DNA from 2 places in the Companilactobacillus sp. genome. Region 1 is predicted to be linked to the other one. Evidence: a T-box and tRNA genes for the amino acid it is inferred to sense, from the RefSeq annotation. Region 1 holds a T-box; the other holds one or more tRNA genes.
What was found. The T-box of region 1 lies ahead of asnS (asparagine--tRNA ligase). A T-box ahead of a tRNA ligase gene usually reads a tRNA of that ligase, here a tRNA-Asn.
Positions count from the first base shown of each region.

Region 2: it has a tRNA-Asn gene. The T-box ahead of asnS (asparagine--tRNA ligase) is inferred to sense a tRNA for this amino acid. The anticodon was not compared.

Region 1 covers NZ_JAKVLR010000001.1:1,600,381-1,613,907, forward strand. The annotation lists gene LKF16_RS07760 (ABC transporter ATP-binding protein) at 1-74, opposite strand, end outside; gene LKF16_RS07765 (ABC transporter ATP-binding protein) at 64-1,839, opposite strand; gene LKF16_RS07770 (MarR family winged helix-turn-helix transcriptional regulator) at 1,902-2,342, opposite strand; gene LKF16_RS07775 (DHA2 family efflux MFS transporter permease subunit) at 2,345-3,754, opposite strand; gene LKF16_RS07780 (FMN-dependent NADH-azoreductase) at 3,770-4,387, opposite strand; T-box leader at 4,541-4,772, shown strand; gene asnS (asparagine--tRNA ligase) at 4,910-6,304, shown strand; gene LKF16_RS07790 (GNAT family N-acetyltransferase) at 6,374-6,877, shown strand; gene LKF16_RS07795 (hypothetical protein) at 6,913-7,734, opposite strand; gene LKF16_RS07800 (hypothetical protein) at 7,974-10,079, opposite strand; gene LKF16_RS07805 (hypothetical protein) at 10,324-11,094, opposite strand; gene map (type I methionyl aminopeptidase) at 11,266-12,099, shown strand; gene LKF16_RS07815 (dicarboxylate/amino acid:cation symporter) at 12,162-13,463, opposite strand.
Region 2 covers NZ_JAKVLR010000001.1:153-5,752, forward strand. The annotation lists rRNA gene LKF16_RS00005 (23S ribosomal RNA) at 1-2,872, shown strand, start outside; rRNA gene rrf (5S ribosomal RNA) at 2,948-3,064, shown strand; tRNA gene LKF16_RS00015 (tRNA-Asn) at 3,076-3,148, shown strand; tRNA gene LKF16_RS00020 (tRNA-Ser) at 3,164-3,254, shown strand; gene dapF (diaminopimelate epimerase) at 3,452-4,429, opposite strand; gene LKF16_RS00030 (aspartate kinase) at 4,432-5,600, opposite strand, start outside.

The sequences.
Region 1 (13,527 bases):
AAGATCAAATATTTAATATAAGTTTGACCATATTTTTTAATACCGGCCATTAAACTAATCTTTTTATTTTCCATTAGCCAATTCCTCCTTAGAAAGTTGTGAGTAAGCTATTTCTTGATAAACATGATTATCTTTTAATAATTCTTGATGAGTTCCTTGCCCAACGACTTCACCATTATCTAGGACAATGATTTGGTCAGCATCCATAACAGTACTGATTCTTTGGGCAACAATGATTTTGGTAATATTACCAGCTTTTTCTTTTAAGCTTTGGCGCAATTTTGCATCTGTTTCATAATCCAATGCAGAAAATGAATCATCAAATAATAAAATTTCCGGTCTACGTGCGACAGCCCTGGCAATTCCCAATCTTTGTTTCTGACCTCCAGAAAAATTATCGCCATTTTGAGCAACCGGTGCGTCTAATTGTTTATCCTTATCCATCACAAAATCTTTAGATTGAGCTATATCCAATGCTTGATAAATTTCTTCATCCGTTAGGGCTTTTCGATTTTTCTTGGTACCAAAATCAATATTAGATCTAATTGTTCCACTAAAAAGAACAGCACTTTGTGGCACGTACCCAATTTTATCGTTCAAATCTTTTTCAGTGTATTTTCTAATATCTCTGCCATCGATCTTAATTGACCCACTCGTCGCATCATACAAACGGGATATTAACTGTAGTGCTGTACTTTTACCACTCCCAGTCGATCCAATAAAAGCAATTGTCTGACCTTTATTAGCGGTAAAACTCATATCTTTTAGAGCACTAGATTCTGCTCCTTGGTACTTAAAACCAACGTTATCAAACTCAATCTTTCCTGATTCTTCTGTATTATCTTCTGAACCGGATTGTTCTGGATATTGAATAGAAGGCTTTACATCTAACACTTCATTCAAACGGTTTGCCGATACACTGACTCTTGGTAACAAAACAAAGATTATCGACAATAACAAAAATCCCATGATAACTTGCATTGCGTATGAAGAAAAGACAATCATATTACCAAACAATACTAGCTTTTGTGTTTGAGCAGCTGCCTCAATGACTACCGCTCCAATTGCATAAACTGATAAAGTCAAGGCACTGGAAATGAAGGTCATTCCGGGGTTCATTAATGATAAGACTCGATAAGCAAATAAATTTGTTTTGGTTAAATTGTTATTTGCCTCATCGAATTTTTCATTTTGATAATCTTCGGCGTTGTACGCATGGACAACTTTAATACCATTTAGATTCTCACGCGTAATTGAATTTAGTCGATCAGTTAATCCCTGAACTACCTTAAATTTAGGCTGAACCATTAATAAAATGAAGGTCAGCATCAAGACTAATAGTAAAACAGCTATTCCAGTGGCAGTCGTCCATTGCCATCCCTTGTTTGCTATCTTGGTAATTGCCCAAATTGCCGTGATTGGTGCTTTGATAATTGCCTGAAGTCCCATAGCAACAAAGGTTTGCACTTGAGTAATATCATTTGTCGATCTGGTCAAAAGGCTGGGGATAGAAAATTTTTTCAAATCTTCTTGAGAAAAATCCATGACCTGATTAAATGTGTCTTTACGCAAACGTGCCGTAAATCCAGCAGCAATCTTTGCGACGAAATAACCAACTATCACTGATGCGACGACACTCAATATCGATAGTAGCAACATCGTCATTCCTGGTGACAGTATTTGCGAGACCGTGGTACCTTTGGTTTCTAGCTGTTGGGTCAGGACAGACATATAATCAGGAATTTTTAATTCTAGCCAAACCTGAAGTGCTATAAAAATAACACTGACCAATATCATGCCATATTCACGTTTATTCAAACGTTTTAATAATTTAAGCATTCATGTTCTCCTCTATTAAAAGGTGGTTGGCAACATATCATTCCTAATAAGATGCCCTCACCTTATTTTTTATCCATCGCATTATTGAAATTTCTTACCATTTCTTCTGATAATTTTAAAAATGAAGTAACCTCTTCCGATGACATATCACCCGTAGCAATTTTTTCAACGTCGTCCCAGACATCTTGTGCTTGCTGAGCAATGTCTTTTCCTTTAGAGGTTAAACTTACTAAAGTAACTCGTTTGTCGATCTCTGATTTCACAGTTACAACCAAATCATTTTTCATCAATCTATTAACTGATTTAGCAATTGTTGAATGATCAACGCAAAGGGATTGAACAAGTTCATTTTGAGACTGTCGATCTCGTTGTAACAATTGCATCAAGATCATATCTTGACCTGGGTATAAACCCAATTTTCTGATTCGTTGCGTAGTCAAATTTCGATGAGATGATACCAAAGCAATAATAATATTTCCCAGTGGAAAATTAGTTTCATTCATAATTAAGCCTCTCTTGATTGATTATTCTTCAACTTAAAAGTTCCAATTAATCCGATAACTGAAATGATAACAACCGTTAAATAAGCTAAACGATAACCAAAAAGTTCTGCTCCAATTGTACCAGAAGCAACCATTGCTTTTGCACCGATACTAGAAATAGAAACTAATAACGCCGTTGCAATAGCTGCAGCAATTTGTCGAGCCATCGTATTAATGGCATTTCCATGTGCGACTAAATTAGGAGCAAGATCATTTATTCCTGCTGTTGCTAGCTGCATAGCTACTAATGAAATACCGATCATCCAAACAGCATACAAAATGGATACTAGAACTAAAGAAGTATTTGGATCAATCAAAAGAAATCCGATTGTTGCAACTGTAAAAATCGAGAAACCTGTGATAGCCAATTTTTTAATACCATATTTATCAAACAAATTACCTGCCAATGGATTAACAATACCCATCATCAATGCTCCTGGTAACATTACTAATCCAGCGGTAAGCGCACTAGTCTGAAATACTGACTGAAGATACAAAGGAACTAATAATTGCATCCCCAACAATGACATATTAGCAATACTACTTAGCCACGTAGTTCTGGTAAAAATACTCGACTTGAAAACTTTCATATCTAACATTGGAATTTTTATTTTTAACTGACGTCTGATCAACAACGTTATACCGATTGCTCCGACAACTAACGCACTCAAACTAACAATTAAATTTCCAGAACCAATAATTGAAAATCCCAAAAGGATGCCACCAAAACCAACTGTCGACTCTAAAACCGAAATTAAATCTAATTTTGGATTAGTAGTTTCTACAATATCTCTCATACCAAAATATGCTAAAACGATTACTAAAATTGAAACTGGGATCAAAATCCCAAACAGGTCACGCCATGTTGCATTATCAACGATCCAGCCTGAAAGAGTTGGTCCGATTGCTGGAGCAAGTGCCACTACGATTCCTGTTAACCCCATCGCCATACCACGTTTTTCTGGAGGGAAAATCATGACCATAATATTTTGCATGAATGGCATGATAATCCCGACACTAACTGCTTGAATCAAACGACCAATTAATAATATGGAGAAGTTTGGTGCAAGATAAGCAGTACTAGTCCCTATCAAAAAAATCAAAATAGAACTAAGATATAAACTTTTTGATTTAAATTTATATAGCAAAGTTGCAGAAATTGGCACCATAATTCCAATTACCAATAAATAGCCGGTAGATAGCCATTGTACTGTTGAAGTACTAATTCCAAAGCTTCTTTCAATCGCAGGCAATCCATTATTGAGTAAGGTTTCTGTCAAAACGGTCATAAAGCCACCAAGCAATACGGATAAAATCAGAAAAGTTCGGTTATAAGTATTCCCATGGGTGTCAACATTACGTACTGTTTCCATAATTATTACCTCCAGTTAAAATGTTGTGGCTAGTTTTCTAGCTTCTGATAAACTTTCTTGCATTAGACCTTCAGCTTTTTCAGGGAAATGATCCATGCCTTCGACACTGATTTTTTGAACTGGCTGACTACCTAGAAATTCCATCATGCCTTTGATATATTGGCTTCCAAAGTCTTTACCTTCATAAAAACCGCCTGCTGATTGGATATGAATAACTTTCTTACCAGGTGCCAAAGGTTCAGCACCATCTGCTGTATACTTAAAAGTTTTTCCAGCAATATTGATAGCATCGATCCATGACTTCAATTTCGTCGGAACCATCATATTCCACATAGGATTTGCGATGACAATTTTATCAGCATCAATGTATTGATCAATTGCCTGATTGTATAAATCTATCTTAGATTTAGCGTCTTTTGATAATTTTTGCAAACTATCATTATTTCTCATTAATGACCATGCCTCAAATTGATCCGGACCTAACTCCGGAAAATCCTCATCATATAAATCATCGATTTGAATCACATCTTCGGGATTTTTATCTTCATAATCTTTCAAGAATTGATTTAACACTTTCAAAGTTCTAGATTCACTATTTTCAGGATGTGCTTTAACTACTAATACTTTTTTCATTAATAAAACCTCTTTTTTATTTTATGTTGCCGACCACGTATAATAAATTAACACCATTTTATGTGGTTGGCAACCTTTTTGTTAAAATTTTTCATTTTGGTCTTTAACCTTTACAACCACCAAATTTCTGTGCTACTCTTTCAATAACTTAATACATAGGATTTAAAAAAGAAGGAGTACTATTTATCCAATTTTCAGTGAGTTAGGGTCAGTGTAAACCTAGCATGCGGGTATTTACGAAAAACATCTTTTGTCATCGGCCTGAACCAACAGTAGGGTTAGACGGATCTGGCACGTTACAGCCAGAGAGCATGTTTGTGCTTGTAGAGATGTTTTCGTATGAAAACAAATTGGGTGGTACCGCGAAAGACCTTTCGTCCCTTTATTGGGATGTTGGGTCTTTTTTTAGTGCCACTTAATGCTTTTTAGCATTTAGTGGCACTTATCGGAAGCCTCACCTAACCCAAACCCCAAAGTTTTCACTCCCTAGCACTTCTTCAATATCGAAAGGAGAATCCATTTATGGTAAAAGTTACAGCAAAAGATTTATTCACTAAAGAATACAAAGATGGTGAAGAGATCACTATCGAAGGTTGGATCAGAACTCTTAGAGGTTCTAAAAAAATTGGTTTCATCGAAGTTAATGACGGTTCATTCTTCAAGAATGTTCAAGTTGTTTTCGCCAAGGCTGATATGGAAGACGCCTTTGATGACATCAAGAAATTCCCAATCAGTACAACGATCGAAGTTACTGGTGCACTTGCCTTAACTCCTGATGCTCAACAACCATTTGAAATTCATGCTACAGAAGTTAAAGAATTGGGTTCTTCTGATGTTGATTATCCATTACAAAAGAAAGCTCATTCATATGAATATCTAAGAACAATCGCTCACTTGCGTCCACGTACAAATACTTTTTACTCAGTATTTAAAATCCGTTCGATTGCCGCATTTGCAATTCATGAATACTTGCAACATCACGACTTTTCATACATCCAAACACCTATCATCACTAGTTCAGATGCTGAAGGTGCCGGTGAAATGTTCCAAGTTACGACTTTAGACTTGAACAACGTTCCAAAGACAGACGATGGCAAAGTTGATTACAACCAAGACTTTTTCAAGAAGGAAACTAACTTAACTGTTTCTGGCCAACTTGAAGTTGAAGCCTTCGCACTTTCACTCAGAAACGTTTATACATTTGGTCCTACATTTAGAGCTGAAAACTCACATACTGGTCGTCACGCTTCAGAGTTCTGGATGATCGAACCAGAAATGGCCTTTGCCGACATGCAAGATGAGATCAACGTTTCTGAAGAATTGTTGAAATACGTAGTTAACTACGTGCTCGACCATGCTAAAGAAGAAGTTGAATTCTTGAACGACAACGTTGATGAAAACTTGATCAGCCGTTTGAAGAACACTGTTTCTGAAAAATTTGCACAGATAACTTATACCGAAGCCATCGACTTGCTTGAAAAAGCTGATGTAAACTTTGAAGTTCCAGTTAGCTGGGGCTTAGATCTTGAAGCTGAACATGAACGTTACCTTTCAGAAAAAGTCTTCAAGAAACCTGTTTTCTTAACAGATTATCCTAAAGACTTCAAAGCTTTCTATATGCGTGCTAACGACGACGGCAAGACCGTTGCTGCTGCTGACTTATTAGTTCCTGAAATTGGTGAGTTGATCGGTGGATCACAACGTGAAGAAAGAATGGACGTCTTAGAAGAAAAACTTAAAGACTTCAACTTAAATCCTGAAGAATACAAGTGGTACTTAGAATTACGTAAGTACGGCGGTACAGTTCACTCAGGTTTCGGAATTGGTTTCGAACGTCTTGTTATGTACCTAACAGGTATGTCAAACATCCGTGACGTTATAGCTTACCCAAGAACACCAGGAAATGCCGAATTCTAATCTTACTTAGAAACTTAAGGCTTGATCATTTTGATCAAGCCTTTTTTTATACAATATGGAGGTTTTATTATGAAAATCAAAACAGCTACATCAACTGACCTACCTAAAATCATGACCTTGATTCAACAGGCACAAGCTTTTTTCAAAGCTGAAAGAATTGACCAGTGGCAAAATGGTTATCCATCAAAAGAAGTCATAATGACTGACATTTCAAATCAAGAATGCTTCGTTGCGATTGAGGACAGAAACATTGTCGGCAGCATCACGCTAACTTTTTTAAGACAACCGGAATACGATAACATTCAATCTGGTACATGGAATAGAAATGGAGATTACGAGACCATTCACCGACTAGCTGTCGACAACGACGTTAAGGGTCATGGCATCGGATCAAAGTTATTGGATTTTGCATGGCAGAGAGCTCTTGAAAACGACATCCACAGCCTTCGTACTGATACCCACGAGAAGAACATCCCGATGCAAAAATTATTGTCCAAGCAACATTTTGAAAAAATTGGCATTATCCAACGCCCTGATATTTGTGATCTGACAGGTTTTGAGCGCTGGAAATAAAAAAATCCCTCGACAGTATCGAGAGATTTCTAAAATTAAGGTTTAACAGGTCCACCGTTTTGTTGTGCATGCAGCATTTCATCATATGTAGTGGTTACCCCTTGGCTACTTGTAACATTTCCATTATTATCGACATATCCGTTAGCGCCAGTATCCCAGATCATATTCCATCCGCCTGAAGTTTTTTGAACTGTGAGTCCCCCACTCCAAGTACCAGTAGCACGTCTATACAAATCTTCTGCTTGATCAGCACGTTTAACCACTTGGTCGCTTTGTTGCGAAGTAGAATCGCTGCTATTGTCAGATTGAGAATCATCGTTCGATGAAGTTGTTTGACTACTGCTGTTTGAACTTGCATTAGTATCCGAACTGTCTTGGTCATCGCTGTCATCAACGTTGATCTGGTCTGAAAAATCTGGTTTAGCAACAATATTGTCAGAGTTTAGATATTGAATCTTGACCTGACCGTTGCTCAACGTGGTAGTCGAAACCTTGGTAAATAGTTGGTTGATAGTAATTGCTTGTCCATGCGAAAGCGTCGTGGTGCCTTTTTTATCAGATTTAATAGTCTCATCGCCTCTGATCAAAGAAAAATCGGCATACTTTAAACTAATATTTTTCGATGAGTTATTTTTCACCGTCATATTGACTGAGTATTTGTTCTTATCTTCTTGAGTTAATTTAAAACTAAACTTCACTTGCTTCTTATCTTGTTGGCTCAACTTTTGATAAGCGTTTGAAGTACTGCCGCTTACGTTAGCTGGATCGTTTGCACTATTAGACGAGCTAGAGTTGGAACTGCATCCCGCCAGAAGCATCGCCGAAATTATCCCCATTAATATAATGCTTTTTTTCATTAATATTTCCCCCAAAAATTGTTTATGCATTTACCATATCATTAAAATATTTATTTCAAAATAACAATACGCTTATCGAACAATTAAAAGAAACGGCCCAAATTCTTCAACCTGCGACTGTAAAAAGATTTTTCACTGAACTCGTCAGTATTAAAAGAAATTGATTTCTAAATTTTTGAGCTGCTGTATAGCTCACAACAAAAGAGTATCAGGGGTTTTGAATATCCTGATACTCTTTTTTAACGAAATCTTCTTTTACGTGAAAATATTCTGATAATGACTTTTCGTCTGGACCACGTTACAACTAAAATTGCGGTCATAAATAACGTAGCGTTTAAGATGATCAAGGTCGATGAGTCCATTTCTCTTGGCGTCAATCTTCTGATGGTTCCAAGCGGCGCACGATGAGTTTGATCCACGTACCATTTAAGATTCATCTGCGGACTTGGCAATATCTTGCCACTAGTTAACGAATAGCTGGAAAGCCCACCAGTGTAGCTCACTGGTTGATTGCTATTGTTGAGGATCGAAATTTTCAAGTTTCTAGCCGTGGTGGTTGGATACTTCACAGTTTGAGTCGACTTAGCTTCATCGGTCACCTTGCGAATGACCTTTTCGTTATCACTGACTGTGATTGTAACGATAGATTTGGACCTTGAAGTTAGATCGATTCGATCAGAACTATGACCTCTGACAGGAACGTTAAAATCGTATTTTTCATGAGGATTGATTTGAACTGACTTCGGATCGAAGTAACTACCAATACCTTGAAGGTCCACAGAGGTTGTTTGAGATGCTTGCAAGTTGGTGGTTTGAATCAGACTGAAAGTACTCAAGATAATTCCCACAGCCATCAAACCACTGACTGCCACTCTTCTGGATGTGTTGAAACTAAACTGTGGTGCGGACGACCAGCCGACTGTTCCTAAGACCATAATAATTGGTAACAATGGCAAGGCATAACGCGGTTCAACTTCCCAGATCAGAACGTGAAATGCGGTTAACCCTAGCGTGAACATGCTCAATAATGACGTTACTAGTAGATGCTTGCGAGTGGTGAATAATTTCCAAATGATTCCTAACAATAAGGTAATATATCCAACTTGTGCAACCAACAAGGCCCAGAAACGATCCGAATCTTGATGGCTAATAAATTCTGATGGAGCTTTGACCCACTGCTGATTCAAGTTGATGGCATCAAAGTCTCCGTGACTGAGAAAGACTCCTAACTTCTGAACAAAGTGAGACGTTAATCCGATCGGACCCATTTCTGAAACACGCTCGCGAATCTTGTCATTAGCAATCGTCTTTTTTTCAGTCGCTGTTTTGGCTGAACGGACTGAATAAAAATCCGCTCCGTTGTATTGACCTTGAGTCTGTGGATTCAAACTCATTGCGATCCAGCTAGTTACTGGCGTTGACTGGTCAGGACTTTTGACATAGCCATTGTTTTTGGCAATTCCAGAAAACATCCCAAAGAATAAGACTAGCGTTATAACGCTTCCGACTAGCCATTTCAGGGCTAACTTCCAGTCAACCATTTTTGCGAATGAACCAATGACTAAGATGATAAAAATAGCGATCCAAAGCACGATCTGGTTGCTTTTCATTACAACTGATAAAGCTAATAAGAGCCAGCTTCCGATGCCTGCTAGCCATCTAATTTTTCCATGATGACTTTTGAAAATCAATCCCAGTGCGATAATGTTTAACGCCATTGGCATAATCAATGGATCATTGTATGAGAACAATCCAAAACTATATACTGGAACGCTCAATAGCCAAGTGATCATAAGTAACAAGGCTGCTGGACGCCAATATTTCCAACGTCTGATAATAAATAGACCGGAAAGTAATCCGGTATCGATCCAGATAAACCTAATAATATTTAGCCATGGCCAAGGTTGAGTAATTCCTAACTTCAAAAATGGCTTGATCAAAGACGCTTCAAATAGCGCTGTATTGACATTATTAGGATAAATTTTGAAATAATCCTGCCATACTTGACTGCCTCTAGCTAAGGCAATTGCCTGCTCACGAACAAAATAACTATCCGCTCTTGCAACATCAATAAAGCTAAGTGCGACAAAAAGTTGAGCGATAAAAATCAAGGCACCAACGATTATTAATGACCAGCGATACATCTTTGGCGTCATCAAATCGACACCCTTGCGGATACCATTGATAATGATCAATAGACCAATTGAGACTATGATCAGAACTGGAGGTTGGACCCAATTTTCTTTGTTAAGGAAGGCTTCTGGAATGAACGCCGCAAATAACAATACTAAAGTCAATATTCCTGCAGCTAACCAATTGATGCCAATTAATATTTTTTTACTCATTGTTATCCTCATTTTATTGGAAAACGATTTATTATTATTTATCTTGTTAATTAAGAATTATAAATAAATTCCAGCAATAGAATGATTAAAGTCCAAAAGTATTTTTAGTGATTTTTGAACCAATTCTGCAAAACTTGTAAACATCTTTTATAGTCTACTTTAAGGATGAAAAAAGCAAATGAAAACGCATGAAACTTTTTCATAGCTTCATGCGTTTTTTATATGTATATAACTGTATTTTAAATTATGCATTTGGGTTTTCGTCGTATGACATCATAGGACCATTAACGACAATCGTATCGCCGTTATACATAACAGTTCCCACACTTTTGCCATCACTATCATTAATTGTATAGCCATCGCTTCCATTGTCTGTTGCGGTCACGGAAGATTCCTCACCGACTGCACCATTAAATAGTGAAATTGCTTTCGCACTACTATCTACAATATTGCCAGAAGTATCTTGCGAGTCATTTGAATCGTTATCGCTTGTCGTATCACCAGTACTTTGGTTCGTATTGTCAGTTTGATCTGTTTCATCACCAGTATCAATATCATCTGAAAAATCTGGTGTTGCGACTACATTCGCTGAATCAAAGTATTGAATTGATACTTTTCCATTACTCAAAAGACTGCTGTCGACATTCTTGAACAGCTCGTTTACTGTAATTTGTTGCCCTGCTTTCACAGAAACTTTTTCTTTAGATGCTGACTTAATGCTCTTTTTACCCCTAACCAAATGGAAATACGATTCATCGATCGTTACGACCTTTTTAGAATTATTCTTGATCGTTCCTGAAATCGAATAATTTGAGCTCTCTTCATCCTTGCTAACGGCAAATTTGAAGCTCACATTATTCTGATCCGCCTTGCTTAATTTTTGATATCCTGTTTCATTGACCGATTTCGAAGACGTTGGTTCATTATTACCTGATTTGCCATTCGTAGTATTCGAGCCGCATCCTGCTAAAATAACTAATGCGCCGATACCCATAACAATTGCTGCTTTTTTCATAATTTCTCCCCGAAATATAAATATAATTATATTAAGTACTATAACACTGCAAAAATCTTTTTAGAGGTAAAATTTTTTTCTAGGCGTATAATTAATGAAATGTATAACAACAATATTTTTCTATTCGAGTTTAATGTTCTACAATAACGTGTAAGGGGTGAACTAAATTAAATGATCACATTAAAATCAGAACGAGAAATTGAAGGTATGCGTGAATCTGGTAAGGTTTTGGCAGGTGTCCATCTAGGACTTCGCGACATGATCAAACCTGGTTTGTCAGCATACGACATTGAAGTTTTTGCTAACGACTATATCACAGAACATGGTGCCACGCCTTCTGAAAAAGGCTTTGAAGGCTATAAATACGCAACCTGTGTCGACGTCAACGATGAGGTCGCACATGGTACTCCACGTAAAAATTTGATCCTTAAAGAAGGCGACATCGTCAAAGTTGACATGACTGTTAACAAAGATGGTTACGAAAGCGATTCTTGCTGGAGCTATGCCGTTGGAAACGTTAGTCAATCAACCAAAGATCTCATGGACGTTACGAAGAAGTCGCTCTACTTAGGAATTGCCCAAAGTGTTGTTGGCAATCGCTTAGGCGACATTGGTTTTGCCATTCAAGACTTCACTGAAAATAAACACGACTACGGCGACGTTCGTGAATTGATCGGACATGGTATCCAACCTACAATGCACGAAAAGCCCGACGTATTTCACTACGGTCAAAAAGGCAAGGGACTCCGTCTCAAGGCTGGTATGACAATTACGATCGAACCAATGATCAACGAAGGAACTTGGGAGATCAAGGATCATACTCTCAAAGATAAGAATGACCCTTGGATCTACTACGTTTCCGCTGATGGTAGCTGGTCTGCTCAATATGAACACACACTAGCAATTACCGATGACGGTCCAAAAATCTTAACTTCACAAGATGCTGAAGAAGATGCTAAGATGCTCGCATGGGCACGTCAATATATCAAAGATAATAACTATTAATAACTTGCATCACAGTAAAAAATAAGAGTCAGCCGAGATTTTTCTCAGTTGACTCTTATTTTTTATACTGCTGCAGCTGCTAATTTAGCTTTTCTTTTCTCTTCTGATTTGGCAACTAATTTTGCTGCAACCATTGAACTGGTTACATTAGTTGTCGTTCTTGCCATATCAACGAATGCGTCGATACCAGCGAAGATACTGATCAATTGAACTGGTAATCCCAAGGTTACAAACATTGCAGTAGCAAGCATGATACCACCACCTGGAACACCTGCTGTACCAAATGAAATGATTGGGCATAAGACAATGATGACGATAGCTTGCGTCAATGAGATATGTCCGCCCATTGATTGAATTGCATAAACTGAAAGAAGCGGTGGCCAAATCCCGGCACATCCTGACATCCCCATCGTTGTTCCCAATGAACCAACGAAGTTAGCGATGTTTTCTGGCACATGCAATTTTTTCGTTAAACATTCCACGTAAAGTGGCAATGTACCAGTTGAACTTCTCGATGAAAAGGCCATTAATTGAGCAGGCACGATTCCTTTGAAAAATTTAACTGGTGAAGTTTTACCAACAAACTTGAGCAAAAGCGTATCGGTAAAGTAGATGTGGAAGAAGCAGCCAACAAATGTTAATACGATAATTGTTAGTAGTGGAGTGAGTGCTTTATAATCACTCGTTCCAACTGTATCTGCCATCAAGAAGATGATTGAGTATGGCAAGATCTTGATGATAACGCTAATGATCTTGTAAACAATTTTGTGACTATCATCAATAAAGTGCTTGAACGTCACCATTGATTTTGAATCTTTTGAAGATAGAGCAACGACTGCAATACCAACGATAATTGCAAAAAATACGACTGGTATTACCTTGCCATCTGCCATGGACTTGAATAGATTATCTGAAAATAAATCAGTCAAAACTTGTGTAAATGGAGGAATCTCAGCTGGTTTGTAACCATCGACGATACTGAGATGTCCGCCTTTGCCAATTCCTGAAAGAACTGCCATTGCCATTCCGACGATGGCAGCTAGCATAGTTTGAAACAGTAGCCAAAAGACCGACTTGGCCCCAATACTTTTTAGTTCCGTCATTGTCTTCATTGAGTAAATACTCTTGATCAATGAAACAAGCAATAATGGAATAACCATCATTGATAGAACCCGTGTATAGATCGTACCGAGAACAGCGATGTAATCAGTGTGCCCCTTAAATGCAATCCCGATCACAACACCAATAAGTAAGGCAACAACCGAAGCAAACGTGAAATTTGATTTATTTTTCAGTAAATAAATCAAGTAACAAGCAACTAAGGAAACTGCTAACGTTAATAAACTCCATAAAACGCTATTCATGAAATAACCCCCCGTTATTTTTTGAAACATGTTCCATCCAATCAACAATGTTACGTGATTCACA
Region 2 (5,600 bases), 1.6 Mb from region 1:
CGAAGAAGGACGTAACTAACGACGATACGCCTCGGGGAGCTGTAAGTAAGCTATGATCCGGGGATTTCCGAATGGGGGAACCCAATCATCGTAATGGATGATTACTTGCAAGTGAATACATAGCTTGTAAGAGGAAGACGCAATGAACTGAAACATCTAAGTAGTTGCAGGAAGAGAAAGAAAAATCGATTCCCTGAGTAGCGGCGAGCGAAACGGGAACAGCCCAAACCAGAGAGCTTGCTCTTTGGGGTTGTAGGACTGATGTAGTGAGAACAAAAGGCAAGGATAGTAGAATCAGTTGGAAAGCTGAGCCAAAGAGAGTGAAAGCCTCGTAAATGAAATCCGAACCACTCCAATCAGTATCCTGAGTACGGCGGGACACGAGAAACCCCGTCGGAATCTGGGAGGACCATCTCCCAAGGCTAAATACTCCCTAGTGACCGATAGTGAACCAGTACCGTGAGGGAAAGGTGAAAAGAACCCCGGAAGGGGAGTGAAATAGATCCTGAAACCGTGTGCCTACAAGTAGTCAAAGCCCGTTAAGGGGTGATGGCGTGCCTTTTGTAGAATGAACCGGCGAGTTACGTTAACATGCAAGGTTAAGATGAAGAGTCGGAGCCGGAGCGAAAGCGAGTCTGAATAGGGCGACTAAGTATGTTGATGTAGACCCGAAACCAAGTGACCTACCCATGTCCAGGTTGAAGATGCGGTAAAACGCATTGGAGGACCGAACCCATGTATGTTGAAAAATGCTGGGATGAGGTGTGGGTAGCGGTGAAATTCCAAACGAACTTGGAGATAGCTGGTTCTCTCCGAAATAGCTTTAGGGTTAGCCTCGGGGAAAAGGATCGTGGAGGTAGAGCACTGTTTGGACTAGGGGCCCGTCTTGGGTTACTGAATTCAGATAAACTCCGAATGCCATAGATCTATACCCGGGAGTCAGACGGTGAGTGATAAGATCCATCGTCGAAAGGGAAACAGCCCAGATCACCAGTTAAGGTCCCAAAATTCATGCTAAGTGGAAAAGGATGTGGAAATGCACAGACAACTAGGATGTTGGCTTAGAAGCAGCCATTCATTCAAAGAGTGCGTAATAGCTCACTAGTCGAGTGATTCTGCGCCGAAAATGTACCGGGGCTAAGCATGATACCGAAACTGTGGATGTATCGTAAGATACGTGGTAGGAGAGCGTTGTAAGAGCATTGAAGCTGTACCGTGAGGAGCAGTGGAGTTCTTAGAAGTGAGAATGCCGGTATGAGTAGCGAAAGATCAGTGAGAATCTGATCGGCCGAAAGACTAAGGTTTCCTGGGGAAGGCTCGTCCTCCCAGGGTTAGTCGGGACCTAAGATGAGACCGAGAGGTGTAATCGATGGAAAACAGGTTGAGATTCCTGTACTAGTTTATATTGTTTGAACGATGGAAGGACGCAGGAGGATGATGTGTGCATACGGCTGGAAAAGTATGTTCAAGCAGAAAGTCTTGGAAAGAGTCAAATGCTTTTACCTATAAGGACAATCTGTGATGAGGAGCGAAATTTAAGTAGCGAAGCACAATAACTCACACTGCCGAGAAAAGTTTCTAGTTAGATATAAACTACCCGTACCGCAAACCGACACAGGTAGTCGAGGAGAGAATCCTAAGGTCAGCGAGTGAACTCTCGTTAAGGAACTCGGCAAAATGACCCCGTAACTTCGGGAGAAGGGGTGCTGGTGTAACAGCCAGCCGCAGTGAATAGGCCCAAACAACTGTTTATCAAAAACACAGGTCTATGCTAAATCGTAAGATGACGTATATGGGCTGACGCCTGCCCGGTGCTGGAAGGTTAAGAGGATCAGTTAGCTTATGCGAAGCTGAGAATTGAAGCCCCAGTAAACGGCGGCCGTAACTATAACGGTCCTAAGGTAGCGAAATTCCTTGTCGGGTAAGTTCCGACCCGCACGAAAGGCGTAATGATTTGGGCACTGTCTCAACGAGAGACTCGGTGAAATTATAATACCCGTGAAGATGCGGGTTACCCGCGACAGGACGGAAAGACCCCATGGAGCTTTACTGTAGCTTGATATTGAGTTTTTGTGTGACATGTACAGGATAGGTAGGAGCCATTGAATTCGGAACGCTAGTTTCGAAGGAGGCGTTGGTGGGATACTACCCTTGTTATATGAAGGCTCTAACCTACACCAATAATCGTGGTGAGGGACAGTGTCTGGTGGGCAGTTTGACTGGGGCGGTCGCCTCCTAAAAAGTAACGGAGGCGCTCAAAGGTTCGCTCAGAATGGTTGGAAATCATTCGCAGAGTGTAAACGTATAAGCGAGCTTGACTGCGAGACTGACAAGTCGAGCAGGGACGAAAGTCGGAGTTAGTGATCCGGTGGTACCGAATGGAAGGGCCATCGCTCAACGGATAAAAGCTACCCTGGGGATAACAGGCTTATCTCCCCCAAGAGTTCACATCGACGGGGAGGTTTGGCACCTCGATGTCGGCTCATCGCATCCTGGGGCTGTAGTCGGTCCCAAGGGTTGGGCTGTTCGCCCATTAAAGCGGTACGCGAGCTGGGTTCAGAACGTCGTGAGACAGTTCGGTCCCTATCCGTCGCGGGCGTAGGAAATTTGAGAGGAGCTGTCCTTAGTACGAGAGGACCGGGATGGACATACCTCTGGTGTACCAGTTGTTCTGCCAAGAGCATCGCTGGGTAGCTACGTATGGACGGGATAAACGCTGAAAGCATCTAAGTGTGAAGCCCCCCTCGAGATGAGATTTCCCATTCCGTTAAGGAAGTAAGATCCGTTAAAGAATATGACGTAGATAGGCTGCGGGTGGAAGAGTAGTGATACTTGGAGCTGAGCAGTACTAATAGATCGAGGACTTAACCGCAGTCAGCAGTAAGTAAGAGTTTGTTTAATCATTATAATTAATATCTAGTTTTGAAGGTACGAGGGAACACCAAAGTGTGGTGGCGATAGCAAGAAGGATACACCTGTTCCCATGCCGAACACAGAAGTTAAGCTTCTTCACGCCGAAAGTAGTTGGTGGGAAACTACCCGCGAGGATAGGTAGTTGCCACGCTTGGTTTTAATTCCGGTTTAGCTCAGTTGGTAGAGCACCTGACTGTTAATCAGGTTGTCGTCAGTTCGAGTCTGACAACCGGAGTTTTTTTTTATTTCTGGAGAATTGTCCGAGTGGTTGAAGGAGCATGATTGGAAATCATGTATACGGGTATTAACCTGTATCGTGGGTTCGAACCCCACATTCTCCGTTACAGAAATATTTAAAACATCAGAAACTATTCCCAAAAGAAGCCCGTTAATTAAGTTTAACGAGCTTCTTTTGTGTTTATGGTAAAGATGTAACTGTATGATTATTCATTGTTCTTATAGAAGGTTAGTATGCTTAAATTATGGTAGTAAAAAAGGTTCGATCCAACTGATTTAATTCAGTGGACCGAACCTTTTTTTATTTTACAAAAGCATCTACAAATGCTTGATACTTGGCTTCTTCTCCGGTTGACTTGATGTCAAACTTATCAAAATCTAACTTATGAAAATCAGCTTCGGATATATCAAGTGTATCTGTAAAAGTAGCATTTCCAATTAAATGAATATTGGCTTCTTCCTTAGTGTTTTCAAGTGTAACGTGAGTTTTTACCATTCCGCCTGGGTTATATACTGAGATATCTTTCGTCTCATCAAAATCATTCGGATGGAGCATTGCAAATGCTAGACTAGTTGCTGACATACCTGTACCGCAAGCATTGGTAAAGCCAACACCACGCTCGTAGGTTTGAACGAACAATTTGTTCTTACCTAGAATCTCAGCAAAACTCACATTTACGCCTTCAGGGAAGTATTCATTAGGTGAGTTAAGGTATTTACCTAATTGTCCTAATTCCTTCTCGTTGATCTTATCAAGGAAACTTATCAAATGTGGATTGGGAACCGCAATTGAGGTAAATGTTTGAGCAGGTAAAAATTCTGGAACTTTTTCATTGATCATTTCTGACATATTCTGGTAAGAGAAAGGTAAGTCTTTAGCTGCAAAAGAAATGGGTTTGATCTGAACGCTAAATGCTGGAACGCCATCAGCCAAATCTGCTGATTTCTTTACTTCTAAGTCTGCACCAATTGTCTGAATATTAAAGTCAGTCTCGTTGAATTTTTCAGAGAGATAGCGACTAACTGTTCTTAAGCCGTTGCCACACATCTTAGCTTCGCTGCCGTCAGCATTGATCACTCGCATTTGAGCTAATGCATTGTCGGTTGCGTCATTTACCACGAGAACTCCATCTGCTCCGTTTAAAATGTTATTTTTGGGATCACAGAGTTTAATACCAAGCTTACTGAGTTCTTCATCAGTTAGTTGTTGATTTAGTTGTGTTTGGTCGAAGATAAAAAATTGATTTTCAGAACCGTGTACCTTGAGTAATTGAACCATTGTTATACCTCATCATCGTCATTATTGAAGAATGTATCGTAGATATGGCGAACCGCTTTATCGGCATCTTTTAATCTGGTACCGATCATGATCGAAATTCTGGAAGCACCTTGGTTGATCATATGAATGGCAATATTGTTTTGCGTTAATGAATCAATGATCTTACCCATAGTATCAACAGTATGGGCGATACCTTCACCGACAACCATAATGATTGCGTAATCATCGATCCATTCCATATAGTCAGGATTAAGCGTTTCTTTAATATCATTGCATAAATTCTTTATTGTTGTCTTAGATAATTTACTCCTATCGAAGATAATTGTTAAGTCATCGATACCGGAAGGCATATGTTCATATGAAATTCCATAACGATAAAAGATCTTTAAGAGTTGTAAAGTGAAGCCAACTTCTTTATTTAGCAAGTAACGGTGTAAATAAAGCGCTGAAAAACGTTTAGAACTTGCAATACCTGTAATTGGATTGGCAGGATTGAATAAGAATTGTTCAGGAACAATCAGAGTACCAGGTGCACTAGGGTTGTTAGTGTTTTTAACATTGACTGGCACTTGTCCTTGGACTGCTGGGATAATTGCTTCATCTTGAAAGACTGAGAATCCTGCATAAGATAATTCTCGCATTTCACGATAAGACATCTTTTGAATAGCAACTGGGTCTTTGACAACGTGATTGTTTGCTACGTAAATCGCATCAACATCAGTAAAGTTTTCGTAGAGATCAGCCTTGAATCCACGACTGAGAATTGCACCTGTGATATCTGATCCACCACGTGTAAAGGTATAGATGGAACCATTTTCGCTGTATCCAAAAAATCCTGGAAAGACAATACGTTCATCGCCGAATTTATATTTGCTGAGATTCAAATAAGTATCTTCTAGTACGTCAGCATTGTTAGGTTCTCCGCCCACTAAAAATCCAGCGTCTTTAGGATCGAGAAATTTAGCTTTGATTCCTTCACTGTTTAAAACTGCAGCTAATAAAATTGCATTGAGATATTCGCCATGAGCCTTAAATGCTGCCATGAGGTGATCATCATCTGAAAACTTAGTAGTAGCAAGCGAGTCTAATTTTTGTTTTATTGAATCAATGGTACTATCATCTAACTCGAAATAGTCGCTGATCTCTGCGTATCGAGATAGGATATCATTAA